Regions from separate parts of the Sporosarcina sp. P17b genome, predicted to be linked through region 2. Evidence: riboswitches for the same ligand, from Rfam matches in the RefSeq annotation. Region 2 holds a riboswitch; each other region holds the start of a gene.
The links. A riboswitch is a leader RNA that binds a small molecule or an ion and turns the genes downstream of it on or off. The one in region 2 is predicted to bind S-adenosylmethionine.

Region 1: it holds a riboswitch for S-adenosylmethionine, as region 2 does, so the genes downstream of both, CSV76_RS09080 (O-acetylhomoserine aminocarboxypropyltransferase/cysteine synthase family protein) here and CSV76_RS12020 (methionine ABC transporter ATP-binding protein) in region 2, are expected to answer to the same signal.
Region 3: it holds a riboswitch for S-adenosylmethionine, as region 2 does, so the genes downstream of both, CSV76_RS10430 (methionine biosynthesis PLP-dependent protein) here and CSV76_RS12020 (methionine ABC transporter ATP-binding protein) in region 2, are expected to answer to the same signal.
Region 4: it holds a riboswitch for S-adenosylmethionine, as region 2 does, so the genes downstream of both, metA (homoserine O-acetyltransferase MetA) here and CSV76_RS12020 (methionine ABC transporter ATP-binding protein) in region 2, are expected to answer to the same signal.

What each region holds. Positions count from the first base shown of each region.
Region 1 covers NZ_PDYP01000006.1:60,387-67,725, reverse strand. Annotated here, with positions in the region: gene CSV76_RS09085 (glycine betaine uptake BCCT transporter) at 262-1,752, shown strand; gene CSV76_RS09080 (O-acetylhomoserine aminocarboxypropyltransferase/cysteine synthase family protein) at 1,800-3,080, opposite strand; SAM riboswitch class I at 3,321-3,424, opposite strand; gene CSV76_RS09075 (sulfite exporter TauE/SafE family protein) at 3,664-4,440, opposite strand; gene CSV76_RS09070 (sulfurtransferase TusA family protein) at 4,498-4,725, opposite strand; gene CSV76_RS09065 (MBL fold metallo-hydrolase) at 4,783-5,904, opposite strand; gene CSV76_RS09060 (sulfurtransferase TusA family protein) at 5,901-6,479, opposite strand; gene CSV76_RS09055 (DsrE/DsrF/DrsH-like family protein) at 6,525-7,004, opposite strand; gene CSV76_RS09050 (metal-sensitive transcriptional regulator) at 7,095-7,339, opposite strand, start outside.
Region 2 covers NZ_PDYP01000010.1:39,391-46,729, forward strand. Annotated here, with positions in the region: gene CSV76_RS11985 (acyl-CoA dehydrogenase family protein) at 1-825, shown strand, start outside; gene CSV76_RS12000 (arsenate reductase family protein) at 1,455-1,814, shown strand; gene gcvH (glycine cleavage system protein GcvH) at 1,891-2,271, shown strand; gene CSV76_RS12010 (toprim domain-containing protein) at 2,333-2,686, shown strand; gene CSV76_RS12015 (thioredoxin family protein) at 2,679-2,978, shown strand; SAM riboswitch class I at 3,028-3,133, shown strand; gene CSV76_RS12020 (methionine ABC transporter ATP-binding protein) at 3,218-4,243, shown strand; gene CSV76_RS12025 (methionine ABC transporter permease) at 4,236-4,904, shown strand; gene CSV76_RS12030 (MetQ/NlpA family ABC transporter substrate-binding protein) at 4,970-5,824, shown strand; gene CSV76_RS12035 (dicarboxylate/amino acid:cation symporter) at 6,134-7,315, shown strand.
Region 3 covers NZ_PDYP01000007.1:132,847-140,185, reverse strand. Annotated here, with positions in the region: gene CSV76_RS10460 (LutB/LldF family L-lactate oxidation iron-sulfur protein) at 1-1,217, opposite strand, end outside; gene CSV76_RS10455 ((Fe-S)-binding protein) at 1,238-1,957, opposite strand; gene CSV76_RS10450 (FadR/GntR family transcriptional regulator) at 2,106-2,828, opposite strand; gene CSV76_RS10445 (methylated-DNA--[protein]-cysteine S-methyltransferase) at 2,834-3,349, opposite strand; gene CSV76_RS10440 (DMT family transporter) at 3,368-3,682, opposite strand; gene CSV76_RS10435 (DMT family transporter) at 3,685-4,023, opposite strand; SAM riboswitch class I at 4,181-4,282, shown strand; gene CSV76_RS10430 (methionine biosynthesis PLP-dependent protein) at 4,363-5,493, shown strand; gene CSV76_RS10425 (glucose 1-dehydrogenase) at 5,641-6,402, shown strand; gene CSV76_RS10420 (hypothetical protein) at 6,461-6,694, opposite strand; gene CSV76_RS10415 (type 1 glutamine amidotransferase domain-containing protein) at 6,855-7,339, opposite strand, start outside.
Region 4 covers NZ_PDYP01000002.1:308,289-315,627, reverse strand. Annotated here, with positions in the region: gene CSV76_RS03500 (small multi-drug export protein) at 1-421, shown strand, start outside; gene serA (phosphoglycerate dehydrogenase) at 464-2,050, opposite strand; gene CSV76_RS03490 (thioredoxin family protein) at 2,667-2,981, shown strand; gene CSV76_RS03485 (AbrB/MazE/SpoVT family DNA-binding domain-containing protein) at 3,100-3,372, opposite strand; SAM riboswitch class I at 3,523-3,629, shown strand; gene metA (homoserine O-acetyltransferase MetA) at 3,722-4,630, shown strand; gene CSV76_RS03475 (YetF domain-containing protein) at 4,697-5,401, shown strand; gene CSV76_RS03470 (HAD family hydrolase) at 5,448-6,107, opposite strand; gene CSV76_RS03465 (spore coat protein) at 6,212-6,847, opposite strand; gene CSV76_RS03460 (LysM peptidoglycan-binding domain-containing protein) at 6,995-7,339, shown strand, end outside.

The DNA of each region.
Region 1 (7,339 bases), on a different contig from region 2:
AGTGTTGTACACTGTCATAATGCATCCGACACGAAGTTCCGCAAAAATAATCCAGTTTATAGCCGAATTCCACATCAGTGCGTGAAAAAAATGTTTTTCCTATGAATCATTGTAGTAATGAGACCGTAAAGGACATATAAAAATTTTAACGTTTACACGCTACGAATGTGGGTAGTGTTAAGTGTATGTCTGTAATTTTACAAAGACGACGCAATTATTCAACTCATACGTGGGAAATAAGATAAAATACAAGGAGGATATATGAAAAAAGTATCGATATCATTCTATATTACGTTAGTGGCTGTCGTATTGGCAGTCGGTTACGGCGTGATTGCGCCCGTGCACTTCGAAGAAATCACATCTACTATAAAGAACTTTATTTCAAATTCATTTGGTTGGTACTATTTACTGACTGTTTCCATGTTGTTCTTCGTTTCAGTATATTTAATATTCAGTCCGATCGGTAGAATCCGATTGGGGAAAGATACGGATAGACCACAATTTTCATTATTTTCATGGCTTGCTATGTTATTTTCAGCAGGTATGGGGATCGGTCTTGTATTCTATGGGGCAGCAGAACCACTATCGCATTATGCAGTAGACCCTGCTACAACAGCTCCTGAAACGAAAGCCGCTTATAAAGAAGCAATGCGCGAAACATTTTTCCACTGGGGATTCCATGCGTGGTCCGTTTACGGTATGACGGCTTTAGCATTAGCGTACTTCCAGTTCCGTAAAGGGCAACCCGGCTTAATCTCCGCAACACTTCGTCCAATCTTTGGTGACCGTGTGGACGGAAAACTAGGGACGGTTATTGACGTATTCGCGATATTCGCTACTGTTTTTGGTGTAGCTACATCACTTGGATTCGGTGCGGTTCAGATTAACGCCGGACTCAATTACTTATTCAATATCCCAATTGGATTCTGGTCACAGTTCGTCATCATCGCAATAGTGACGGTATTATTCATGATTTCCGCATGGAGTGGACTTGGAAAAGGAATAAGGATTTTATCCAATACCAATATGATATTGGCATTAGCTTTGTTAATCTTCATTATCGCGCTCGGCCCAACATTATTAATCTTCAACATGTTCACTGATTCTATCGGAGGGTACTTGGAACATCTGATTCGAATGAGTTTCCGTACAGCACCGCTGACGCCTGAAAATCGCTCATGGCTCAATGACTGGACGCTTTTCTACTGGTCTTGGTGGATAGCTTGGTCACCATTTGTCGGTATGTTCATTGCACGCGTTTCAAAAGGCAGAACGATTCGCGAGTTCATGATTGGCGTACTGGTTGTACCTACAGTATTGAGTATGGTTTGGTTCGCAGCATTCGGTACTACAGCGATCGAAACACAAAAAGCAGGCATTATCGACCTGGCTTCAAGCGCAACTGAACTGACAATCTTTGAGATGTTCAGTGGACTACCTTGGTCATTTGTGATTTCCATCATCGCCATCTTGCTGATTACATCATTCTTCATTACTTCAGCGGATTCGGCTACATTTGTACTCGGCATGCAGTCGTCGTACGGTTCATTGACTCCACCTAATAATTTAAAAATTGTATGGGGTGTCATTCAATCTTCCATCGCAATTATCCTACTTTATGTGGGTGGATTGGACGCATTGCAAAACGTCATTATTATTGCCGCTTTGCCATTCTCCATTATACTGATTATGATGGTTACTTCCCTGTTCAAATCATTGAAGGACGAACGAAAACGAATAAAACGCAAGTAAAAAAAGGAACACCAACGCAAATTTGCGAGGTGTTCCTTTTTTGTATATCAATTTGATGCTTTTTCAATTGCTTGTTTCAAATCCGCAATAATATCCTCTGCCGATTCCAATCCGACTGATAGACGGATTAGTTCTTCGCTTACACCCGAGTTTTTCAAATCCTCTGCCGATAACTGTTGATGTGTAGTCGAAGCTGGATGGATGATCAACGACTTTGCATCCCCAACGTTCGCGACATGAGACCAAATCTCCACATTATCGATAACTTCGCGACCTGCATCGCGACCACCTTTTATTCCAAATACAATGATGGAGCCGTACCCGTTCTTCAAGTGTTTAGTAGCCAGTTCCGCTGTAGGATGATCTTCAAGACCCGTATATGTCACCCATTCTACTGCATCATGACCTTGCAGGAATGCCGCCACTTTCTGCGCATTTTCATTGTGGCGAGGTACGCGTAAATGAAGTGTTTCTAGGCCTTGCAACAAGTTGAATGCACTGTCAGGAGCTAGACATGGACCAAAGTCTCTTAGCAATTGCACACGCAGTTTTGTTGCGAAAGCAGACGCTGCAGTGTCGATACCGTAACGTAAGCCATGGTAAGACTCATCAGGCTCTGTGAACCCAGGGAATCTTCCTTGCGTCCAGTCAAATTTACCTGCATCGACCGCTACTCCACCAATTGTCGTACCATGCCCACCAATCCATTTCGTTGCTGAATGAATAACAACGTCCGCACCGAATTCAATCGGATTCGAGCCATATGGAGATGGGAATGTATTATCGACAAGCAATGGAATCCCATTTTCATGCGCGATATTCGCAACAGCTTCCACATCCAGAACCTGCAAGCTTGGGTTACCGATAGTTTCTGCAAACAAGGCTTTTGTTTTATCCGTAATGGCTGCTTCAAAATTCTTCGGGTCAGAAGCATCAACAAACTTTACAGTAATACCGTAACGCGGTAATGTCACAGCAAATAAGTTGTATGTACCACCGTACAGATTGCTAGCTGCAACAATTTCATCGCCAGCTTCGGCAATGTTCATAATAGAGAACGCAATGGCCGCCATTCCGGAAGACAACGCAACCGCCGCAGTCCCTCCTTCAAGCTGTGCAACGCGCTCTTCGAAAACAGCTACTGTCGGGTTCGTGATACGTGTATAGATATTGCCTGCTTCTTTTAAGGCAAATAAGTTTTGAGCATGTTCCGTGTCTCTGAATACATAAGAAGTCGTACGATGAATTGGCAACGCACGTGAACCCGACTCCGGATCCGGCTTTTGCCCTCCATGTAATAAAATCGTTTCTGGCTGTAAATTCGTCATAACCATTCCCCTTTTTTATCATGTATCGATGGAACACTCGAAAAGCGGCAGAGGGCGCTTAGCTGCGACAGGCGTTGGAGGGCTGAACGCAAAGGAGTGTTCTTCTCCTTTGCGTTTAGACCGAAACGTCCCGAGCAGCTGCCCTCTGGAACTAGACACAAGAAAAGTGCAAGAGGGCACTTAGGTACACAAAAAACCCTTCTTCCTAATAAGAAGAGGGCTGCGCTTTCGCTTATTCCTCCCTTATCTTCCAAACTACTTATAGTTTGTAGGAAGTAGCACCTTTGCTTTCGCCGGTTGCCGGGCATCACAGGGCCTAATCCCTCCGCCGCTCTTGATAAGAGTGTGTCTATTCGTTTTCCATCGTTGAAAAATAGTATACGGCTATTCCGAGTCTATTGCAAGGTAATTTAATAGAATCTTTTGAAATTAGTATAAGTTTTGACATGTTGACATGAAAAATGGAACAGTGAAACCACCGTTAATCTAATGTTAGTGACATGTGAAGTTTTTCCACTTGCCACTTCACTAAAAATCGCCAGAGACATGTTCAATGAACGATGTTCTGGCGATGTTGATTTTATTAGAATATATCCCACCAAATCTTCACGGCCGATGCCATAATGAGAACGGCAAGGATGCTTTGTAGGACTTTGGTGTTTACTCTACGGCTGACTTTCACACCGATTGGAGCTGCGATAATGCTTGCGATTATCATGACGAGAGCAGGTCCGTACGGCACTTGCCCAGTGAAAAATTTACCTGACGCCGAACCTACTGATGATAGTAATGTGATGGCCAATGATGTAGCAATTGTAACGCGTGTTGGGATCTTTAGGATGACGAGCATAATCGGTACCATGATAAATGCACCACCAGCTCCAACGATTCCCGCTGCTAATCCAACAATGAATGCCGCACTGGAAGCTATGATGCGATTAAATGTGATTTCTTCAATCGGCTGATCATCCAACCCCTTTTTCGGAATAAACATCATAATTGCCGCAAGCACAGCCAGAATACCATAGACGATATTTACAGTCGCTTCTGATAGCATGCTGGAACCTGCACCGCCGATCACACTGCCGATCAACACACTGATCCCCATATAAAGAACAAGTGGCTTCAAAATCAGATTACTTTTTCGGTACGCCAAAACTCCTGAAAGTGACGCAAAGAATACTTCAACTGCAGTTATACCAGCTACTTCATGTGGTGTAAACGCAGTAAAACCAAGTAGTGCAGGAATAAATAACAACATTGGATATTTGACAATCGCGCCCCCGATTCCCATCATTCCGGAAAGGAACGAGCCGACGATTCCAATGAGGAAGATCGTAATAATAAATGGAATGGTCATGATGTTCTCCCTTCTTCCTGATGAAAGAGGGAGACAGCCATTCCCTCTACCCTAAGTTTACCCTTTTTGGATCCAAAATTTAAAGACATCGGACTCTTGTTGCTGGTCTTTTATTTCATGATTACCAGAAGCCGCCCATGCTGTCAGGTCGGATACCGATCCTTTATCTGTCGTATGAATCTCCAGAACATCTCCTGTTTGCATATCCTTCATTGCTTTCTTTGCACGTACGATCGGCATTGGACATGCCAGCCCTTTTGCGTCTAAAAATGTTGTTGAACTCATATTTATCTTCTCCTTTTAATGTGGGTTATTGTTTTACAGCTGATTTAAAATAACTATTTACCGTACCGCACAGCGATTCGGGCCAATCTCCATCTCACGTTGCGTTTCTTCGTCAGGTTGGATTTTCCCCATATTCATCTGTCGTATTTCCTGATACGCGTTCGGTTGCGGAGGCAAGTTCCCCGTGACTAATTCTCTGAACTCTTTTTCATCTTCAATGTTCAAGCCGTGGTTTTGCTTATACAACACGCCGAGCTTTTCCGACACGCTGCCGTCTTCATTCAACTCATCTACAATCATGAAGTGAGCCGGTAAAACCGTTAGTTCTTCTGACAATTCTTTATAACGACTATACAAGGACTCACGTAAGTCACCTACCCAATCTTCTGCCAAACCTGCTAAATCTGGACGTCCAATTGAATCAATGAACAGAATATCACCTGTCATCAAATAGCTGTCATCGACAATAAATGAAGTCGAACCAATGGTGTGTCCTGGTGAATAAAGTGCTTGAATATCAATTTTAGTATCACCTATTTGAATCGACGTATCGCCTTCTAATGCAGCATATTCAAATACGACTTCTTCTGCATCTTTTGGCGGTAGCCAGTACGTTGCCCCCGTTGCTTTTGCAATCTGACGACCACCTGAAATGTGATCCGCATGCAAGTGCGTATCGAGTACATTTGTGATCTTCACACCGCGTTCCGTAGCAAAGTCCATAAACACATCTGTCATCCGCGTCGCGTCAATGATTGCCGCTTCTCCGCCTGATATGACCATATAGGAAAGACACCCTTTACCAAGACGGACGAATTGATAGAGCTCACCACCTGATTTCAAATCGGCAATCTTCACCGGCTCCAAATACTCGCTCCACGCTTTCATTCCTCCTGAAAGATAGCCTACTGAATAGCCTGCTTCTTCAAGGATTTCTGCCACCATAACGGACGAACCTTCTTTAGCACAGACTACTAGGATCTCCTCATCTTTTGGCAATTGGTCTTCAATTTCTTCGATGCCATCCAATAAATCAAAGTACGGTACGTTTAAATAGCGCACTTGCTCACCTTCGATTTTCCAATCTTCAAATGCAGTTTCATTTCGAACATCCAAAATGAATAATGACTCTTTCGCAATAACGCGCTTTGCTACTTCACTTGATTGAATGATTCTCATTTATTTATACCCCCTACTGTATTTTCTGTTTTACCATCCCATTTTGACATACCAGGAATTACATTCGTGACATTTTCAAAACCCTTTGCCACTAGTTTTTGACATGCCATATCACTGCGGTTACCTGTTCGGCATACAACGAAGAGCTTCTTGTCTTTACTGAAGTACGACATTCGTTCATCCAATTGGCCAAGAGGTATGGATAGGGCACCAGGTATATGAGCAAATGCGTATTCTGCTTCTTCGCGAACGTCTAGTAACACAGCATCAGGGTGTTGCAGTTGATCTAACAACTCATTATTGTCGACTGTAACTGGATATTCTTTTTGTGACTGATCTTCCTGACCCGCTTTTCGTACGAAGTGGCGCCATACATCAGCTTCTTTCACATTACCGACGTATTGATGCCCCACACTTTCCGCCCATGCCTGTAAATCTGCCGTGGTCCCTGAATCTGTCGACTGGACTTCGAGCACTTGACCGTCATCCATCTCTTTCATCATCTTTCTCGTCCTCACAATCGGCATTGGACAAGCAAGCCCTTTTGCATCTAACACGTTATCTGACTGAATCATTGTACTCCTCCTATACACCCAGGGGTATTTATTTGTATAAAAAAATTAAATAAACAAGTTCACTTGACCATCTTGCGCCTCACCTAAGTAAGCTGCCACACCGCCATACTCCACTTCTTGTAGAAGCTCTCCTTCATTCAGTCCTAGCAAATCCATTGTCATCGTACAGGCAATCAATCGTACGTCCTGCTCTATTGCCATATCGATCAGTTGTGGTAATGTCATCGCGTTATGCTTTTTCATTACTTGCTTGATCATCTTAGGACCCATTCCTGCAAAGTTCATTTGCGATAATCCCATTTTATCTGCTCCACGCGGCATCATTTTACCGAACGCCTTTTCAATGAAACTTTTATTACTTTTAATCGGTTCATCTTTGCGCAATGCGTTCAATCCCCAAAACGTATGGAAAATTGTTACTTCATGATCATATGCCGCTGCGCCGTTCGCGATAATATAAGCCGCCATCACTTTATCGTAATCCCCACTAAATAATACAATCGTTGTTTTCTTTTGCTCTGTCATGCTCTCGTCTCCTTCTATTTGAAAATCATTTTGCTAAATACCTATGGGGGTATATTATATGCTATAAAAAAAAGAGTCAAGTGATGTTGCTCATCGACTCTTTACTAGAAGATCCACGGCTTCACTAATAATAGATTCATGTGTGCGTTCATCTGCTTCGTCTAAGTTTTCAATACAGGCAATCAAGTTGGAACTAACGATTACGCCAATTGTACGATCAATAGCAGAACGACTGGCTGATAATTGCGTGATCACTTCTTTACAGTCCTTGCCCTCTTCCATCATACGCAAGACGCCTTTGATTTGACCCTCTAGACGCTTCAAACGATTTTTGA
Region 2 (7,339 bases):
TTGATCTATCGTACAGTTGGATACTTCGAAGAGCGTAACGCGGCGATGAGCCCTGAAGAGCAAAAAGACGGCGCGAAAGTAGCGGCTTCCATTGCTGAATACGCAATTGAATGTTCTATCAATAAAGTAGTAGGTTCAGAAGTGTTGGATTACATTTCGGATGAAGCAGTTCAAATCCACGGCGGTTACGGCTTCATGGCTGAGTACGAAGTAGAGCGTATCTACCGCGACTCACGTATTAACCGTATTTTCGAAGGAACGAATGAAATCAACCGAATGATCGTTCCAGGCACATTCTTGAAGAAAGCAATGAAAGGCGAATTGCCATTGCTTCAACAAGCACAAGCATTGCAAGAAGAGTTGTTAATGCTTATGCCGGAAGAAGTGGGCGACGAAGCATTGGCTCAAGAGAAGGCGCTTGTGAAGAACGCGAAGAAAATCGGCATCTTGGTTGCAGGACTTGCAGCACAGCGTTATGGCACGAAGTTGGATCAAGAGCAAGAGATTCTTGTGAACATCGCAGATATTGCGAATGATCTATTCGGTATGGAGTCTGCATTGCTTCGTACGGAGAAGGCGATCAACAAGAACGGCGAAAAGAAAGAGAACCAGAAGCTTCTTTATACACAGATCTTCTGTCAAGAAGCGTTCGGACGCATCGAAGCGGCAGCAAAAGAGACATTGCTTGCAGCAGTAGACGGCGACAACCAGCGCATGATGATTTCGGCGTTGCGTAAGTTGACTCGTAACAATCCGTATAACTTGATTGCGAAGAAGCGTGAAGCGGCTGAGAAGCTGATCGAAGCAGAGAAGTATATCGTATAATTATAGCTTAGACAAAACGCCTCCTACGTGGGGCGTTTTTTGTTGTTTCTGGAATTGTTTAAGTTCAAGTTCCAAAGCAAGTGCTTGGGAGTAGTGAGTGAATTTGTGTAGGGGAGGGGATGGAAGCTCCAGTTGGGGGACGCTTTCCCATGGGCTCGGCTTGAGCCGCTTCCTACGCTTCGCTCCGTCCAGGGTCTCAAGGCTTTCGCTGATCCATCGGGAGTCGCCCCCAACTTCCGCTTCCATCCTACGTTGATAGTACGGTTACTCAGATCACTCATTGAAGGTAGTATTTGAATTATTGTTTTGTCTTTACTTATTTAGATTCAAGTACTGAAGTTCAAAAATCCATTACAAAACGTATTTCAATGCACTATAAAAAAGTGTCTCCTCCTTACATTGCAAGGGATTGGAGTGTAGGAGGGGCGACTCTGGGAGGATCAGCGGGACAGGTGAAACACCCTGCGAGCGAAGCGAAGGGGTGTGGTTCACCGCCCGCCCTCCAGAACGCGTCCCCTCCGAAGCGCAAATCCCCACCCCAGCACTCTGCCAGCTTCTCATTGTTATCACGCCAAACTAGTATCCACACGCCTTTATTTGCTATACTGAAAAAAAGGAGGATTACGACTATGACTATCACATACTACGGCTATCCGAAATGTACCACATGCCGCAAAGCGAAGAAATGGCTCGAGAACGAGGGGATTTCATTCGAAGAACACAACATCGCCGAACAACCACCGAGCGAAGACGACCTTCGTAGCATGATCGCAAACTCCGGGCTCGAAATGAAGAAGTTCTTCAACACAAGCGGCATGAAATATCGCGAGCTCAATTTGAAAGACAAACTACCTACCATGACAGACGACGAAAAGATCGCACTCCTCGCTTCAGACGGAATGCTCATCAAACGTCCACTCGTGTCGGACAACCAAAAAGTGACCGTTGGTTTCAATGAAACAACATTCGCAGAAACATGGAAGAAATGATCTAGAATCTTGTCTTTACGCGGGAACTATGGCAAACTAAAGATAGATAAACTATTATATTTTTGGAGGTAACGACATGAGCACACCAAAAGATTTACGTTATTCAGAAGAGCACGAATGGGTAAAAGAAGAAGACGGTAAATACCGTATCGGAATCACACATTTTGCACAGTCTGAACTAGGGGATATCGTATTCGTTGAACTCCCACAAGTTGGCGATCAATTGAAATCTGACGAGCCTTTCGGAAGCGTTGAATCAGTGAAAACTGTTTCTGAATTGTATGCTCCACTAACTGGTAAAGTTGTAGAAGTGAACGAAAACCTTGAAGACAGCCCTGAATTGGTTAACGAATCTCCATACGAAGGTGCATGGATGGTTGTAGTTGAAATCGATGACAAAGCTGAATTGGATGCGTTAATGACAGCTGAACAATACGAAGAAATGACAGCTGAATAATCATCACAAAGGAAAGCGCTGGAACGTCTCAGCGTTTTTTTTACACTCTAGGAGGAAGCGCATGGACCTGAAAGTTCTCATTGTAGAAGGCGGTTCGGATCGTAAGCGGTTAGTGCCGATCCTTGCAGAGCCTGTAGAGATTCTTTGTACGAATGGTACCATCAGTGCGTACCACATCGAAGAACTGCTTGAGCCGTACGAGCAACATGAAATCTTCATATTTTTGGATGCGGACGCGTCAGGTGAATCCATTCGAAAGCTGTTCAAACAACTGTATCCGGAAGCTAGACACCTATACACGGATCGTCTCTATCGTGAAGTGGAGACGACGCCTATCAAGCTATTGGCCAGCATTTTAGCTGCCGCCAATTTTAAAGTACATCCTAAATTTTTGGCAGGTGGAACACATGAATAATTGGTCAATCGAAGACTGGAAACATGCAAAGGCGGCGGAGCAAATAGCCGCTTTTTATTTATTTACACCTATGTGTGGTACCTGTGCAGTCGCTTCGAAAATGTTAACGGTAATAGAAGCGATGCGACCGGAATTGCCCATTGGAAAAGCGGATTTGAATTACGTCCAGGATATTGCAATCGAATATGAAGTAGAGAGCGTTCCTTGTTTGCTCATTCAACGAAAAGGCGAGCCGATAGAAAAAATTTACGCTTTTCAATCTGTACCTTATCTACTGGAGAAGCTCAGTTGACAATAGAATTCGAAGTATGGTATAAGTAGATAATCAATTGAATACGTAACTCTTATAAAGAGCGGTGGAGGGAAGTGCCCTATGAAGCCCGGCAACCGTCACATATGTGAAATGGTGCCAATTCACTCAAAGTGTAATGCTTTGATAGATGAGAGAAATGTTAACGTACATATGTATATACGTTGGACCTTTCTGCTCAACTGCAGGAAGGTCTTTTTAAATTAAAGGTGGTGCGGAAAATGATTCAACTAGCAAACGTTCATAAAAGGTTCCAATTGAACCGTTCAGAAATTGTCGCAGTAGATGATGTGACATTTGACATCGAAGAAGGAGAAATTTTCGGCGTCATCGGATACAGCGGAGCAGGTAAAAGTACATTGATCAGACTACTGAATGGTCTTGAAACTCCGACGTCCGGTAGTATTAAGATTAATGAACAGGAAATGACGACGTTAAAAGGTGCAGGCTTGCGCAATGCGCGACAGAAAATCAGCATGATCTTTCAACACTTTAATTTGTTGTGGTCGAGAACGGTAGAAGAGAATATCATGTTTCCTCTTGAAATCGCTGGCGTGAAGAAATCGGCACGCAAGCAAAAAGTCAAAGAACTAATTGATTTAGTTGGATTGACAGGACGCGAAAAGGCGTATCCATCACAACTTTCAGGCGGTCAGAAGCAACGTGTCGGTATTGCACGTGCCCTTGCAAATGATCCGGAAGTATTGCTTTGTGATGAAGCGACATCCGCACTCGATCCAGAAACAACGAATGCTATTCTGGATTTATTAACGGATATTAATGAACGTCTTGGACTGACAATTGTTTTGATTACGCATGAAATGCATGTCATTCGTAAGATCTGTAATCGGGTGGCGGTCATGGAAGCCGGAAAAGTGATGGAAATCGGTAACGTGTTGGACGTTTTCCAATCTCCACAGGCTGATATTACGAAGCGTTTCATTTCACAAGTGACAGATACTGGTGATACGGATGCAGCGATGGCTCATTTACAAGAAGAAGTACCTCAAGGGAAGCTAGTGAAGTTAGCCTTCATTGGAGAGCGTACGGAACAGCCAGTGCTTGCTGAGTTAATCCGTAAATTTCCAATTGACGTCAACATCGTACAAGGGAATATTTCGACTACGCGTGACGGCGCATATGGCACATTAGTACTTCAATTGGTAGGCGATACAGCGATCATTGATGAAGCAATCGTCTTCTTAGATGCCAATGAAGTAAAGACGGAGGTGCTGCTACATGATTGAGCAATGGTTCCCGAATGTTGACTGGGACAAAATGTGGCTTGCGACAGGCGAGACGCTCTATATGTCCGCATACTCGACATTCTTTACGTTCGTTTTTGGTATCGCACTTGGACTTATATTGTTTTTGACTAGCCCAGGACAATTATGGGCTAATAAAATGATTAACGTTATTACTGGCGCGTTCGTGAATATATTCCGATCAATTCCATTCATCATTTTAATTATTTTACTTATCCCATTTACAAAGTTATTGTTTGACAGCATGCGTGGACCGAATGCGGCATTGCCTGCGTTAATCATCGGGGCGGCTCCATTTTACGGACGCATGGTATTGATCGCGTTGCAGGAAATCGATAAAGGGGTTATCGAAGCAGCTCGCTCAATGGGTGCCAAAACATCCACTATTATTTTCAAGGTCTTGTTGCCTGAATCGATGCCAGCATTGGTTTCTGGAATTACGGTGACATCTATTGCACTTGTCGGCTATACGGCGATGGCAGGGGTCATTGGTGCTGGAGGGCTCGGTACACTTGCGTATTTAGAGGGGTTCCAGCGTAGCAGGGAAGACGTTACGATCATGGCAACGATTTTAGTATTGGTTGTCGTATTCATCATCCAAATTATTGGTGATCTCATTGTAAAACGTTTGGACAAACGGTAATAGGATTTTCAGGGTAACCTGTTGACCATAAAACATTCCATTAATGGAGAGGGAGAAATGTGGAGATGAAGAAATTTTTATTCGGTTTATTCGCAGCAGTATTAGTGCTTGCACTGGCAGCATGCGGAACGAAAGACGATAGCAAGGACGGGGCAGCACCAGATGTGGACGAGGCTGAAAAAGGCGAGAAAACAACATTGACAGTAGGGGCGTCTAACACGCCACACGCAGTCATTTTGGAAGAAGCAAAGCCATTACTAGCTGAAAAGGGCTATGATTTAGTAATTGAAAGTTACACAGATTATGTACTTCCCAATAAAGATTTGGATGAAGGTGAATTGGATGCGAACTACTTCCAACACATTCCATACTTAGAAAGTCAGATTGCTGATTTCGGTTATGATTTCGTCAATGCTGGTGCAATCCACATCGAGCCAATCGGTGTGTACTCTAAGAAATATGATTCACTTGAAGAACTTCCTGAAGGTGCTACAATCTTGATCAGTAACTCGGTTGCAGATCACGGACGTGTACTGGCTATGCTTGAGGAAAAAGGCTTGATTAAGTTGGCTGACGACATAGAAAAAGTGAAAGCAGAAGTAGGAGATATCGTAGAAAATCCGAAAGATCTAAAGTTTGATGCGAACTACGAAGCGGCATTAATGCCTCAGTTATATGCGAATGATGAAGGCGATGCATTGTTGATCAACTCGAACTTTGCAATCGACGCTGGTTTAAATCCAATGGAAGATTCTATTGCGCTAGAAGATAAAGAGTCTCCTTATGTTAACGTAATTGCTGTAAATAGCGGTGACGAAGACAGTGATGCAATCAAAGCTTTGGTCGAAGTATTGACTTCAGAACAAATCCAAAACTTCATTTTAGACGAATGGTCTGGATCAGTCGTTCCAGTACAATAAACAAAGAAATGCCGGTAGCTATTGCAGCTACCGGTTTTTTATTAGGCTAGTTAAGCTCAATCATTTGCGTGAGCGCTCTATTACGCCCGCTAAGCGCTCTATTCAAGCGTTTGAATGCTCTATAGGGCATGTTATTCGCTCTATTCGCATCCGTATTCGCTCATAGACCTCCCATAACCGCTCATAGACAACCCACGACCTCTAAATAAATTTACATTAACCCCAAACAAAATCTTCTTTATTCTTTCGACATGTGGTAAAGTTAATTTTGTTTGAGTAATACATATGTGTATTTGAGGAGGACGTATTGTGAAGTTTAAATTAGGGCTTATTTGGCGAATTTTGATTGCCATTGCCCTGGCAATTGGACTAGGCTTGTTATTGCCGACGATCCATGAAGGATTTGCGCATTGGTTCGTTCGTTTAGCAGCCACATTTAATATGTTATTCGGTGGATTCTTGAACTTTGTAGTTCCACTGATCATCATCGCGTTTATCGCACCAAGTATTGCAAAGCTCGGGGCAGGTTCAGGCAAACTACTAGGCATGTCTGCTGCGTTTGCTTATGGCTCTACAATTATCGCTGGATTGCTTGCGTATTTTGCAGCAACAAATATATTACCGAACTTTATTCAACCAACGACTAATACGGACATTGCAGAGGGCGCACGTGAAGCTGGAGTCGCATTCTTTGAAATGGAAATGGATCCAATGATGGGGATCATGACAGCACTATTGCTAGCATTTTTACTTGGAATTGGCATGGCAGCAATCAAAGGAAAGACGATGTTATCATTTTTTGATGAGTTTAATTTGATTATTGATAAGGTTATTTCCGTTGTAATCATACCATTACTACCATTCCATATTTTCGGGATTTTCCTGAATATGACGTATACAGGGGAAGTAGCAAACGTGCTTTCTGTCTTCGTATTCGTTTTCATTATGATTATTGCACTTCATTTGATCATGCTGACTTTCCAATACACAGTGGCGGGAACATTGAACAAACGTAATCCGTTTATGTTAATGAAAACGATGCTACCTGCGTATTTAACAGCCATCGGAACTCAGTCTTCTGCTGCAACGATTCCGGTTACGCTACGCCAGGCGAAAAAGACAGGTGCTTCAGAACGCGTAACGAACTTCGCGGTTCCGTTATTCGCAACGATTCACCTGTCAGGTAGTACAATTACCATCGTCTCTTGTTCAATCGGGGTTATGCTGATGAACGGGTTCGACGTTAGCTTTGGTGCGTACTTGCAATTCATCTTTATGCTAGGTGTTACAATGATCGCAGCTCCGGGAGTACCGGGTGGTGCAGTCGTTGCCGCAACTGGACTTCTGACGACTATGCTTGGATTCACCGACGGCATGGTAGCATTAATGATCGCATTATACCTAGCACAAGATAGCTTCGGAACAGCAACAAACGTAACAGGCGACGGCGCACTTGCAATGATCGTCGACCGCTTCACTAAAAAAGTATAGAGATATAAAGGAGCTGCCCCTTCG
Region 3 (7,339 bases), on a different contig from region 2:
TTCATCGCAAGTCTTTCCGATATTGGGGAGCGACCTTCTTCTTCTACAATGATACGGCGATGAGTATGAAGTAGTTCGTGAAGAGGGATTTTTACTGGACAAGCATCTGTGCACGCTCCACATAATGTAGAAGCGAACGGCAACTCCTTGAAGTCATCGTATCCTCCAAGCAATGGAGATAGTACCGCACCGATCGGACCAGAATAGATGGAGCCGTAAGAGTGTCCGCCAATATGCCGGTAGACAGGGCATACGTTAACACATGCAGCACAACGGATACATTGCAGTACGGACTGGAATTCCGTTCCTAATATTTCAGAACGTCCGTTATCGACTATCACTAAGTGAAACTCTTCAGGTCCATCTATATCTCCTTCATCGCGAGGACCTGTTAATGCCGTTACATAACTTGTTAATTTTTGTCCTACTGCACTTCGTGTCAATAAACTAACTAGCACTTCGAATTCTTCAAAGGAAGGTACTACCCGTTCCATCCCCATGACGGTAATTTGGGTTTTTGGCAACGCGGATACAAGTCGCGCATTGCCTTCATTGGTTACAAGACTAATAGAGCCAGTTTCAGCTATAGCAAAGTTGCATCCTGTAATACCGATATCCGCATCTAGAAATTCCTGACGCAGTTTTTCCCGTGCATGCAAAGCTAATTCTTCGGGTTTGGATGTATTATGATAATCTAATTTCTCCGCGAACACTTCGCGGATTTGTTCTCTGTTTTTATGAAGAGCTGGTGCTACGATGTGGGACGGTGGGTCATGGTCGTCTACTTGTAGAATATACTCGCCTAAATCCGTCTCGATTACTTCACATCCAGCTTCTTCTAAAACAGCATTCAAATTAATCTCTTCCGTTACCATAGATTTTGACTTCACAACTTTTTTGCCATCTTTTTCTTTGATAACATTACGAACATAGTTACTCGCTTCTTCAGCGGTTTTGGCAAAGAAGACATGGCCGCCACGCTCTGCTACATTTTCACTTAGCTGGTATAAATAAAAGTCTAGATTTTCTAGAACATGCTGACGAATTTCTTCTCCATGCGAACGCCATTCTTCCCAACTGCCCAATTCTTCCGCGGCATCCAATCGTCTACCATGCAAACGCTCCTGAGCACTTGCCACTGCTTGTCTCATAAAATCGTCTGCTATATTGTCTTTTGTTCGATCCGTAAAATTTTTCTTGCTGAATTTCATCGACATACTTATCACCTCACTTTTATTTACTCGTGGCTATTTAATACTTGTGCGATGTGCATTACACGGATCGGCTTACCGACCCGTTCTGCACGCCCTCCAATATTCATCAGGCAACCACAGTCCGCTCCAATTAAATAATCTGCTTCTGTCGCCATGGCACTATTGACTTTCTCATCTACCATTTGTTCCGAAATATCTCCCATCTTGACGGAGAACGTCCCACCGAAACCACAGCAATTATGCGCGTTTGGTAGCGGGATCATTTCGAGACCTTCCACCTGATCCAATAGTTTTCTAGGTTCTTCACTGGCACCTAGTAATCTCGTCATATGGCAAGAGGGATGATAAGTCGCTTTTCCTGTCAATTTTGCTCCTACATTTTCGACTTGCAAAACATTCACAAGAAACTGTGTGAATTCATACGTTTTATCCGCTAGCTTCTGTGCTCGTGGTAACCAATTCGGATCGTCTTTAAAGACGTCCGGGTACAATTTAAACATTGTCGCACATGATCCAGAAGGTGTAACTACGTATTCAGCGTCCTCAAACGTCTTAATCATATTCTTCATAGCTGACTTTGAACTTTCAACATATCCACTGTTATAGGCAGGTTGTCCGCAACATACCTGTCCTTTGGGAAATGACAACTCACAGCCTTGTCTCTCCAATACTTCCACCATGTCTTTGCCTGCGTCTGCATAAAACATATCAACCAAACATGTTATAAATAAGCTAACCTTCATCCCTTTCACCTCTTCGCAATATCTTTATAGTCAACAGGTCATCAGATGACTAACTTTTTACATAGCATACTATACTTATCCTTCCATTAACAGAGCATTCATTCATTATTATTAAAAAATTCACTCAACGTATAGTGAGTGAACAGTGTTATTCATGTACCGACTGCCAATATGTCGTTAACACAGACTCTACATTCAACAAGTGGGCTTGCATGGTACTAGCCGCTTTTTCTGGTTGCTGTGATTGAATAGCTAAAAAGATCGCCTCATGTTCATCGTGTAAACGCTCTACTGTTGCTGTTTCTGTGTAGAGACAAATGCGACGCGTCTCTCTCATCGATTCACTCATCAACTCGGCTACTTGACTTAATAAGTTTAGCAATAACGGATTTTTTGTTGCTTCTGCGATGGCAAAATGAAAGTCCAGATCCGCTTTTTCTCCCAGTAGAATATCTCCGGCATGCTCCTTCATTTCATGAAGCGCCGTTTCCATTTTCTCCAAATCATCTGCTGTACGTGATTCCGCTGCATTCGCCGCCGCTCCGGTCTCCACTATTTTTCTTACAGCCAATAAGTGTTGAATATCCTGTTGATTCATAAGCATGGCACTTTGCAGAGGAAAGATTAGATCGACAGAAGAGAACTCCTTGACGTATGTACCCTCTCCCTGACGCATTTCAATCAGTCCTCTAGCACGTAATGTAGATAAGGCTTCACGGATTGTAGATCTGCCAACGGTAAAGTTTTCAGCCAGTTGCTGTACAGAGTCCAATTTGTCACCCGGTTTTAACTCTCCCGACTGTATAGAGTTCAATAAACTATCTGCTACTTCTTCATATATTTTCTTTGGTTTAATTTGCTTATATTTCATCTTGCTCACTCCGTCCTATCACTAACCCAGCTTATCTTCTCTAATTGTAATAAACTTTGCTTACAATCCTTGCCATCGCGGTAGCCTGATAAACTTCCGTCTTTTGCAATAACACGGTGACAGGGTACTACAATCAACACGGGGTTTTTACCTATTGCAGATGCCACCGCACGAACAGAAGATACATTTCCTATACGTTCCGCTATATTTGAATATGTACGAGTTTCCCCATACGGTATTTGTTGAAGGGCTTGCCATACTTGTTGCTGAAATAGTGTCCCTTTTAAATCGAAGGAAACCGTTGGGAAGTTCGTTATTGTACCTGATAAGTACTCTTTCAACTCACTTATATAGACTGTTAACTTCGTTTTGTCTTCTATTAATCCTTCCGTATCAGAGCGTTTCAACCATTCCTTTAATCGCTCTACACTATCGTCAGCCATTCCGACATAGCACAGTCCCTTTTCCGTAGCTGCCAGTGTCACTAGCCATTCATTAAATTCAAATTGTGTCCAATACACCAAAATATTCACTCTCCTTCATCCGAATAGTTTTAAGCCCACAGCCCCTAGAATAATGAGCGAAAGAAAGAAAAGACGTTTGAGGCTGGCGGATTCTTTGAAAATCAATATTCCCATCAACACGGCTCCAGCTGCTCCAAATCCTGTCCAAACCGCATAAGCTGTGCTCATCTGAATTTCTCTCATCGCAAGTGACAAGAAAATAAAGCCGAAGCCAAATACCCCTACAATGAGAAATAATCGTTTAATGGAACGCTTTTGCAAGTAATAATTGATACTCATTACACCGAAAATTTCACCGAGACTGGCAATAGCTAGATACACCCATGCCATTATCAGCCACCTCCTTCTGCATCCACCTGATCATCGTCCGTTGTAAGCTTAATGCCAACTACGCCAATGACAATCAAACCGATGAACGATAGCGTAACCCATGTGAACGCTGCATGAAAGACGAATATATCCACTAATAGGATAGCGGCGGCGCCGGATCCTGTAAAGACTGCATACACCGTACCCGAAGGCAATTTTTCACAAGCCTTAATAATGAAATAAAAACTAAAGATAATGGCCACACCGGTTCCAGTCCATTGGAGTACTGTGTCAGAGTACCGAAGACCGACTACCCAGAGGATTTCTATAACTGCCGCCAATACGACGTAACTCCAAGCCATAAGGAAGACTCCCCCCATCGTGATGCGTATCTAGTAAGTATAGCAAATATTTTACTGAAACAAAAAAATCATCTGATCGCACTTTAAAGGAAGCTTGCATCTAGTATATCTGCATGATAGAATAAATTCGTCAACAGTTTTGCCTATATTGCGAATATTCTTATCGAGAGAGACGGAGGGATAGGCCCAGAGATGTCTCAGCAACCAGCCACAGGCACGGTGCTAAATCCAAGGGTGACAATCACCTTGAAGATGAGAATATTGTATACACTTGTATGTTCGAGGGCCTATTCGAAAAGAAGAGGTTCTTTTTTATTTTTTCTAGGGGGATGGATATTCATGACAAACAACGGATTAGAAACAAGACTAGTACAACTTGGCAACCATAGCGATGAGAAAACCGGCGCAGTCAACACACCAATTTACTTGTCAACAGCTTATCATCATCAAGGACTAGGCAAGTCAACAGGGTATGATTACACACGCACAAAAAATCCAACACGTTCTGTTTTAGAAGAAGGAATTGCAAACTTGGAATCAGGAGATCAAGGATTCGCATGTAGCTCTGGGATGGCTGCCATTCAACTAATATTATCTTTATTTAAGGCTGGTTCAGAATTATTGGCGCCTGAAGACTTATACGGCGGCACGTATCGCTTATTTAATCAATATGAAGAAATGTATAATGTGAAGACTCGTTACCTTTCGTTCAATGATGTAGCAGAAGTCGAGCAAGCGATTACGGATCAAACAAAAGCGATTTTCCTAGAAACACCTACGAACCCGCTAATGCAAAATATAACAATCCGTACGTATGCGGAATTGGCTCAAAAGCATAATGTATTGTTGATCGTCGACAACACATTCTTGACACCTTATTTCCAGCGCCCAATCGAAGAAGGCGCAGATATTGTCATCCATAGTGCAACAAAATATATCGGTGGACATAATGATGTGCTAGCAGGTCTTGTCGTCGCTAAGGGTGAAGAATTATGTGAACGGTTATTTACAAACCACAATGCAATCGGTGCTACATTGTCCCCTCTTGATTCATGGCTTGTTGTACGCGGTTTAAAGACACTGCACTTACGCATGAAACAACATGACGCAAATGCAAAGGCGATGGTATCATATTTAGAACAAGAACCTCTTATTGTAGATGTGCTCTACGCAGGAATCGGTGGTATGTTGTCATTCCGAGTGCAGAACAGTGAGTGGGTTGGACCATTCCTAGAGAGTATGAATCTAATTTCATTTGCGGAGAGTTTAGGAGGAGTCGAAAGCTTCATCACGTATCCAACTACGCAGACGCATATGGATATTCCATTGGAAGAACGTAATCGTCGCGGAGTAGATGACCGACTGCTGCGTTTCTCAGTGGGCGTGGAAGACGTGGAAGATTTAATTGCAGATGTGAAACAAGCACTTTACGCTGCAAAAGAGGTAGTAGAAGGTGTCAAAGTACAATAATGTATGACCAACAGCTTAAACAGTCAATTTCATTTTGACGGTTCAAGCTGTTTTTGATTTGATCGAAATAAAACGAATAACTTCATTAGTTAGACGTTAAAGTATATAATAGAATGAGAAATACGAATACAATTGGAGGCGGCTTTAATGAAACGATTAGAAAATAAAGTAGCAGTAGTAACAGGTGCCGGATCTGGTATTGGACGAGAAATCGCTGAACTATATGCCCGTGAAGGTGCAAAACTGATCATTGCAGATATGAATATGGAAGGTGCAGAAGAAACTGTCCAGACTATCATAAGTGCAGGCGGTGAGGCTCTTGCGGTTAAAACAAACGTTACCATTGAAGAAGATGTACAAAACATGATTGATACAGCTGTTGAGCAATTCGGCACACTGGATATTCTAGTAAACAATGCGGGGATCATGGACAATATGTACTCTGCTGCTACAGTAACTGATGATGTATGGGACAAAGTTTTGGCAATCAACACAACAGGAGTAATGCGGGCAACTCGTAAAGCACTAGCTATATTCGAAGAGAAAAAAGCAGGTGTTATCGTTAATATGGCATCTATTTCAGCGGTCACTGGCGGACGTGGCGGTCTCGCATATACGGCGTCAAAACACGCAGTTGCAGGTATGACAAAAAGTGTCGCCTCTCAATTTGGCCCATTAAACATACGCTGTAATGCAATTGCTCCCGCACAAATACCGACCAACATTACAAACAGTTTAGTTCAACCTGATGAATTCGGTATGAAGCAAGCATTAAGAGGTGTAAATATGATGAGTCGTCCTGGAACGAAGGAAGAAATCGCTAATATTGCGCTATTCCTAGCTTCAGATGAATCCTCTTATGTCAACGGTGTCGTAATGGAAGCTGACAACGGTTGGTCTGCATATTAAAATATCATTATCTACTTACATGCAAAAAAGCATCCAAAGTTTGGATGCTTTTTCTTTATTAATGAACTTGTTGCCACTTTTTCTTTTCACTTGAATAGACGACCGCTGCCGGTGCTGCTATAAACGCAAGTGCGGCCATTCCCGCGAACATCCCAGCGAACTCTTTACTGCCAAATGAAAATCCCGCTACTGCACCTAATATAATTCCTGCAATTACCGCTGACGCAACAATCTTATACATAGTAGATCCCCGACCTTTCAATTGTAAGACGCGATCGTCTCTCTGATTCATTCGTTGCTTTTAGCATACTCTCATTGAGAACCTTTTTCAAGTACAATTGAGAATCTTTTTCAACTAATAATAAATTATACTGTTAGTGTATGTTGGTGCGGTAATTTAAAGTACAAAAAAACCGTCAAGGCACATTACGCCCTGACGGTTGAACTAGTGTTTATTTTTCTAGTATTTTTAGTGACTCGCGATTAAATGCCGGTATATCATCTGGTGTACGGCTTGTTACGAGTTGGTTCTGGCAGACGACGACTTCTTTGTCAGCATACTTTGCACCCGCATATTCCATATCTACGCGAATAGATGTATAACCTGTTGCATCGCGTCCTTCAAGTGCTTTTGCCGTAATAAGCAATTGCGGTCCATGACAGATTGCGAATACCGGTTTATCTGCATCCATGAATTCTTTAACGAACTTCACGAAACGATCATCTGCACGTAAAATATCCGGTGAGAACCCACCAGGGATAAATAATGCATCATAATCAGATGATTTAGCATCATCAATCGCTTTATCGATTTTCACTTTTGTGTTTTCCTTCATACCGGTGACTTCTGATCCTGCTTCCGCACCGATCACTTCTACTTCATGGCCAGCTTCCTTATACGCTTTCGCCGGTTTCATGTATTCCGAGTCTTCAAACA
Region 4 (7,339 bases), on a different contig from region 2:
AGGAGCGGCTGTACCGTGGATTGAAATCATGATTGTCATTCCTTTAGGTATTATTAGAGGGTTATCGCCTATGTGGGTAATGATACTTTCATTTGCTGGTAATATGGCAACTATTCTTCTTTTGATCATTGGATTCCAACCTATTAAAGAATGGATGGACCGCAGAAAGCAAAAGAAGGGCAAAGGTGAATCGAAACGCCAACAACGCGCAAAAAAAATTATGAATACATATGGATTACCTGTTTTAGCACTTGCAGGGCCTATATTAATTGGGACACATATCGCAGCCTTTATTGGTCTGGTATTCGGCGCGAAGAAATTGAATACGGCGATTTGGTCTGCAGTCAGTATTGCACTTTGGTGTTTAGTGTTTGGTATTCTGACCGCTATGGGATTCGACTTTTTTGTTAATCATACATAAAGAAATCCAGCTGATAAAATGATCAGCTGGATTTCTTTACTCTTATAGATCAATTGCTTTAGCATCATTGATATTTTGAACTTCTTTAATACGCTTGATCGAATCGGCTTCAACGTGGTGGTCAACAGCTAACATCATAATTGCATATCCACCTTCAGTAGAACGTCCAACCTGCATCGCTGCTATGTTGATGTTTTCATTTGCTAGAAGTGTACCTACACGACCAATTGCTCCTGGCTGATCCATGTGGCGGATGAATAATAAGTGACCGCTAGGAATCGCATCCACTACATAATCATCGACTTTTACAATACGTGCTCCTAGACCGTTCAGAAGTGTACCTGCTACTTTGCGGACACCTTTTTCTGTAACGATTTCTACTGTAATTAGGTTCGAGAAACCTTTACCTGTAGTTGTTTTTTGTTCATTTACTTTAATGCCGTAACGATCAGCTAATAGCTTCGCGTTTACGTCATTGACTGTTTCGCCAAGATTACGCTTCAAAATACCTTTAACCGTATTACGAGTTAATGCCCGTACATCGTAGTTTGCCAATTCTCCAGCATACTGAATGTTGATTTCATGGATAACCGAGTTTTGGATTTGTGATAAGAACATACCCAATTTCTCCGTAAGATCGAAGAATGGTTCGATTTTCGCCAACACATCACGGGAAACAGATGGCAAGTTCACTGGGTTACGAACAGATCCTATTGTTAGGAAATTCACTACATCGCGGCTTACGTCAACTGCGACTGATTCCTGTGCTTCGAATGTACTTGCTCCCAAGTGAGGAGTTGCGATCACTTCATCTAAAGTTAATAATTTGTGACCTACGAACGGCTCTTCCTCGAATACGTCCAATGCAGCGCCCGCTACTTTGCCAGCGACAATAGCGTCATATAGAGCATCTTCGTCAATGATTCCACCGCGTGCACAGTTGATGATTTGTACGCCGTCTTTCATTTTCGCAAAAGCATCCTTGTTGATCATTCTGCGCGTCTCTTTAAGTAGTGGGGTATGAACTGTAATGAAGTCTGCAACTTCGAGTACTTCATCTACTGTTCCGATTTCAATACCTAATTTCTTCGCAATATCTTCAGTTAGGAACGGATCATATGCTACTACATTCATACGCTGTCCTCTTGCACGTCTTGCTACTTCAGCACCGATACGGCCAAGTCCGATGATCCCTAAAGTTTTATTTTTCAATTCCACACCTAGGAATGATTTTCTATCCCATTTATTGTTTTTTAATGAGTTGAAAGCTTGAGGGATTTTACGTGCCATAGACATCATCATTGCAATTGTGTGCTCTGCAGCGGAGTTCGTGTTACCGTCTGGAGCGTTGACAACAATAATACCTTTTTCAGTTGCTGCGTCCAAATCGATATTATCGACACCTACACCTGCGCGACCGATGATTTTTAGTTGATCTGCTGATTCCAACAATTCTTTAGTAACTGTTGTCTGACTACGAACCAATAGTGCGTCAAAGCCTTTGATTCGCTCTTTCAACTGATCAGGTGTTAAATTTGTCTCCATTACAACTTCAAAACCTTCTGCTTGTCGCAGTGGGAAAATTCCATCCTCGCTAAGTGGGTCACTAATAAGTATTTTAAAAGCCATGGTATTCATTCTCTCCTTCAATTGTTTGTAGTGGATTTTTTAGTGTGAAAACTATGTGTGATTGACCGTATATGTATGTTGCGGGTTACCTCCTTTTAGCTAAAATAAAAAAGCCTTCCATCCCTTACGTATAAGTAAGGGGCGAAAAGCTCGATAAACTAACGCGGTACCACCCTTGTTTTGCTGCAAAAGCAGCCTTCATTCAGCATGTGTAACGTACATGTGACGGATCAGCCTACTAAAGAATTTCAGCCAATCAATTCGGAAGTGCCTCCAACCTTGGAATATGCTGATTTTCACCACTGCATCAGCTCTCTGGAAAATTCGTTAAAGGAAGGTATCTCTTCGTCGAAATTGTTAATCAACTATTAATTTAGATTTATCATAACACGTCAAAAACTATTGTCAATTGCTTTCCTGCAAAAAACAGAAAACTACCAAATGCGAACGTAAATAATGAATTATTTGTGAACGTTCGTGTTTTGGGCGTTAATCATAAAGATATATCATAATTTCGATTTAGTAAATGGAAATGGCATAAGTCGTCTGAAGAGAAGATGTACTAGTAAGCGTGCTATAGTGATCTTATACTATTCGTAAAAAGGAGTGTTTGGAATTGAAAAATTTAGAATCTCTAGAGCAGTTTGAGCAACTTAAACAACAAGAACGAGTCATTTTCTTATTCACTGCAGATTGGTGTCCGGATTGTAGAGTGATTGAACCATTCTTACCGACATTGGAAACGGAATTTGAGGAATATGAATTTGTTTCTGTTGATCGTGACGATTTCATTGATCTATGCAGTCAGTTAGATATATTCGGTATTCCGAGCTTCATAGCGTTCAGCGAAGGTACAGAAACAGGCCGGTTCGTTAGTAAAAACCGTAAAACTAAAGAAGAGATCGAAGAGTTTATTAATAGCCTGGCATAATTTACTGTTTTCACAGTTGAGATTATGGATATAACTAAACAAAGGACTGAAGACAACTATAAAAGTTGTTTTCAGTCCTTTTCTATTGAGCCACATGCTCCATTAGTTGTTATGTGCTTTATTTTGTGAAATCTTTCAATTGCTCCATAAGGATTTTTGCGCCCTGTGGACTAATGAATAGACCGTTTGACAATTGTTTATTTTCTTCCATCACTTCACCCGTGATGAAACATGCTCTGTTGACTTGATATTTTCTCAAAATAATCCTATCATCCTCTGCGAAAATTTCGATAGGATCACCCTTATCAATCGACAAAGAATTTCGAAGTTCTTTTGGAATCACAATCCTACCGAGATGATCTACTTTACGAACAATACCTAAAGACTTCATAAGCTCCTCCTCGAAGAAATGTAGTTGGTAATTTCTATTATACACAAAAATATGCTATCTACAATTTACAAAACTTGAATGCGCAGAACAATTTGATAATTCTGCTATACAATTAAATTATTAATGCTATAATAGTCAGTAATTAAATATTTCTTATCAAGAGAAGCTGAGGGAATTGGCCTGATGAAGCTTCAGCAACCTCTGTGCAAACAGGAAGGTGCTACCTCCAACAAGATTGTTGTCTTGAGAGATAAGAACGGTGAACGGTCAACCCTCATTTTCTTATCCAAGAGAAATGAGGGCTTTTTGTATAGAAATAGTAATAATAGATCTTCAAGGGGGAAATAGCATGCCGATTAACATACCAAAACATCTACCAGCAGGGGAATTACTGAAAGAAGAGAAAATCTTTGTTATGGATGAAGAACGTGCGACCGCACAGGATATCCGTCCGATTAACATATTGATTTTAAACTTGATGCCTGAAAAAGAGAAGACAGAATTACAATTGCTTCGATTGCTTGGTAATACACCATTACAAGTAAATGTTACATTTCTTAATACGGCTACCTACGTTTCAAAAAACGTCAGTCAGAATCATCTAGAAACCTTCTATACTACGTTTGAACATGTCAAAAACCGTCGTTTTGACGGTATGATCATTACAGGTGCCCCAATCGAACTTCTACAATTTGAAGATGTAGTGTATTGGAAAGAGTTAGAGGAAATCATGGAGTGGACAAAAACGAATGTAACGTCTGTACTTCATATTTGTTGGGGTGCACAAGCGGCACTTTATCATCATTATGGAATTGACAAGTTCGAGTTGACGAAGAAATGTTTTGGAGTATTTTCACATGATATTACCGATCCGACAGTGAACTTGGCACGAGGATTCAATGATGTATTTGTAGCACCACACTCACGTCATACAGGGGTGCCATTAGAAGAAATACAGAGTCATCCCGAATTGACATTACTTTCTGCTTCTGAAGAGGCAGGTGCATTCATTGTAATCTCGAATGATGCAAAGCATATTATGGTCACGGGACATTTAGAGTACGATGCACATACATTAGGGGATGAATACACGCGTGATATAGAAAAAGGAGCGGATATTGATGTTCCAGAAAACTATTATCCGAATGATGATCCGACAAATGAGCCTTTAAATACTTGGCGCTCTCATACCCATTTATTATTCTCCAATTGGCTCAATTACTATGTCTACCAAAAAACTCCTTACAACTGGAGTTAAAACAATTGTTGTATAAATTCCTATAGTTTGCACATACTCCGACTACTGGAGGTGTATGCAGTGAACATAGATGAATTTTGGGATTTGGCTTTTTGGGAAATGACTTTACGAACGGTGATTTCATTTATTGTGCTGTTGATTTTAGCGCGTTTCATGGGGAAGAAACAAGTGTCTCAATTGACGTTCTTTCATTATGTGACAGGCATAACGATCGGTTCGATTGCAGCCAATTTAGCAGGAGAGTCTGAAACACCATTCTTAAATGGTTTATATGGAATGGTTTTATGGGCGGTATTAACAATTCTTGCTAACTTTTTATCATTCAAATCCATCAAGCTTCGCGTATTACTCGATGATAAACCGATGATTGTCATACAGAATGGAAAAATTCTAGAAGGTTCCATGCGTAAATTACGGTTAAGTTTCAATGATCTAAATATGATGCTACGCGAGCAGTCGGTATTTTCGGTAAAGGATGTCAATTACGCGATATTTGAAACGAATGGTAACTTGAGCGTCATGCTGAATACCGGTGAGAAGTATGCGACAAAAAAAGATGTCAAGGCCCCATCACCACCGCCAAAGTATATTCCGACTGAGATTATTACTAACGGGAAAGTAGAAGAGAAAAATATGCGAGAACTTCAATTGACCGATACTTGGCTAACCGAACAATTAAAAAAACAGGGGATTTCCAAGCCTGAGCATGTGCTTTATGCGGAAATTCAGACAGATGGCAGTTTATATATTAATACATTAAAATCAACTTAACGTGAAAAGTCCTGAAATAATCAGGGCTCTTCGCGTTTGTTTTATTTTATAGTATTTCCCAGTTTCTTTGTTTGGCTATGGCCGTAAGTTTTTCATCTGGACGAACTGCTACAGGATGTCCGACTTGTTCTAAGACTGGAAGATCTGAAATGCTGTCACCATAAGCAAAGCTATTATCCCAATTCACAGTTACCCCTTGTAGAACATGTTCGATTTGTTCATTTTTTCGTGTGCCTTGAATATGTAGAAAAGGCCGATCCATCGCTAGTTGATCTCCATTTGAAGGGATGTCTGTGCCAATAATCTGATCGAATGTCAGATGACTTGTAACAGCTTTCAAAAAAGGCGTATAAGCACCAGAGACGAGCAAGACGTGGTATCCATCTTTTTTATGTTCGACGAGCCGTTTAACGACTTGTTCATTGAAGTCAGGCAACATTACGTTATGCATGCCATTAAAATACTCGTGTAGTTCTGTCATCGACAATGAATCCAAAGCTTGGAGATAAAGGCGCATGGAACGTTCTTTCATTACGGATTCAGGTAGGATTTTGAGTTTATAGCGAATATATAACGGTAATATTGAGCGATAGAATTTTCCGTAATACTGCTTGTATTTAGGATGCTTCTTTAATTGCTCCATAAGTAGTTTAAAGGTTTCTTTCGTGTACAATGTACCGTCAAAATCAAAGATCGCAACTTTCATGTAGACACTCCTTCATTTGTATTCTTCTATATAGTATACAAATATAACGAGCATAAAAGCAAAAAAGCAGATGGGCAAGAACACCATCTGCTTGTATCCATGACTTATTGAACGTTTTTTGGTAATGCAGGTTGACCTTGTGTAGGCGCAAAAGAATTAAGCAACATATTCATATCCTGATCATTTAATTGTGGTACTTGGTAATATTGGTGTTTATTTTGATAAATGGATAATTCGTATGCCATTTCTATACAATTGGGCACAGAATCTGCAAGTACACGGCGGACCACTGGATTGCATACTTCTAATGAAGCAGCTGTTTTGCCTGTAGCGCCTTCTTTTGTAGCGCCTAGCAAAAAACCAGAGATGATTTCATCAGTGATTTCACCTGTAGATTGAATCGGTTTAGATGGTGCTTTTTCTTTCATACCGTAAATGAAATCGCTGCCTGCTTTCATTTGATAGCTTTGTGTAGGATGTGAAGGGTCTTTGCCAGTCTTAAAACTTTCCACAAGGATATTGTATTCATCCAGCGTGAATCGGTATTGTCGATCAAGAATATCGAGAAGTTCTGGATCTTGGACATGTGGACGTAAAATCATCGCTTGGTTCAATGCTCCGAGAGTCGCGCTTAACACCTCTTTGACATCAAATAACTCGTGTCCGCCGTGATTCATTGATGGGGGGACTGCTCCGCCTTGCATGTGTTGAGATGTTTCGAATTGATTTGTCAAATATATTTCCTCCTTCATTCATCTAATACATCAAGAATAGTATGTGATGTGTTCGAAAACTTATGTATAGGAAAATGCTGTAAAGCTTTATGCATAGTTCGTAACGCGCGAACATAACATAAGGATAGAACTCAAGAAGGGTAGTGGGAATGCATGCAGATTCATGTGGTTTCGCAAGGTGAGAGTTTATATGAAATCGGTAAAATATATGGTGTTCCGTACGAACAAATAGCAAGTGCAAATGAATTGGAAAGTGATACGCGACTGGCAGTGGGACAAGCGCTTGTTATACCAATTATAGGATCGTATTATTGGGTACGACCTGGAGATAGTTTATATACAATTGCACAGAGATATGGTCTTTCGGTCGCTCGCTTGGCGAGAATTAATGCAATTAATCCTGCCGCAAGGCTAATGGTTGGACAGCGTCTCTACATACCACAAGAAGTGAAAACACCGATTGATTCTTTGTTATATGTAGAAACGCGTAATCCAGTC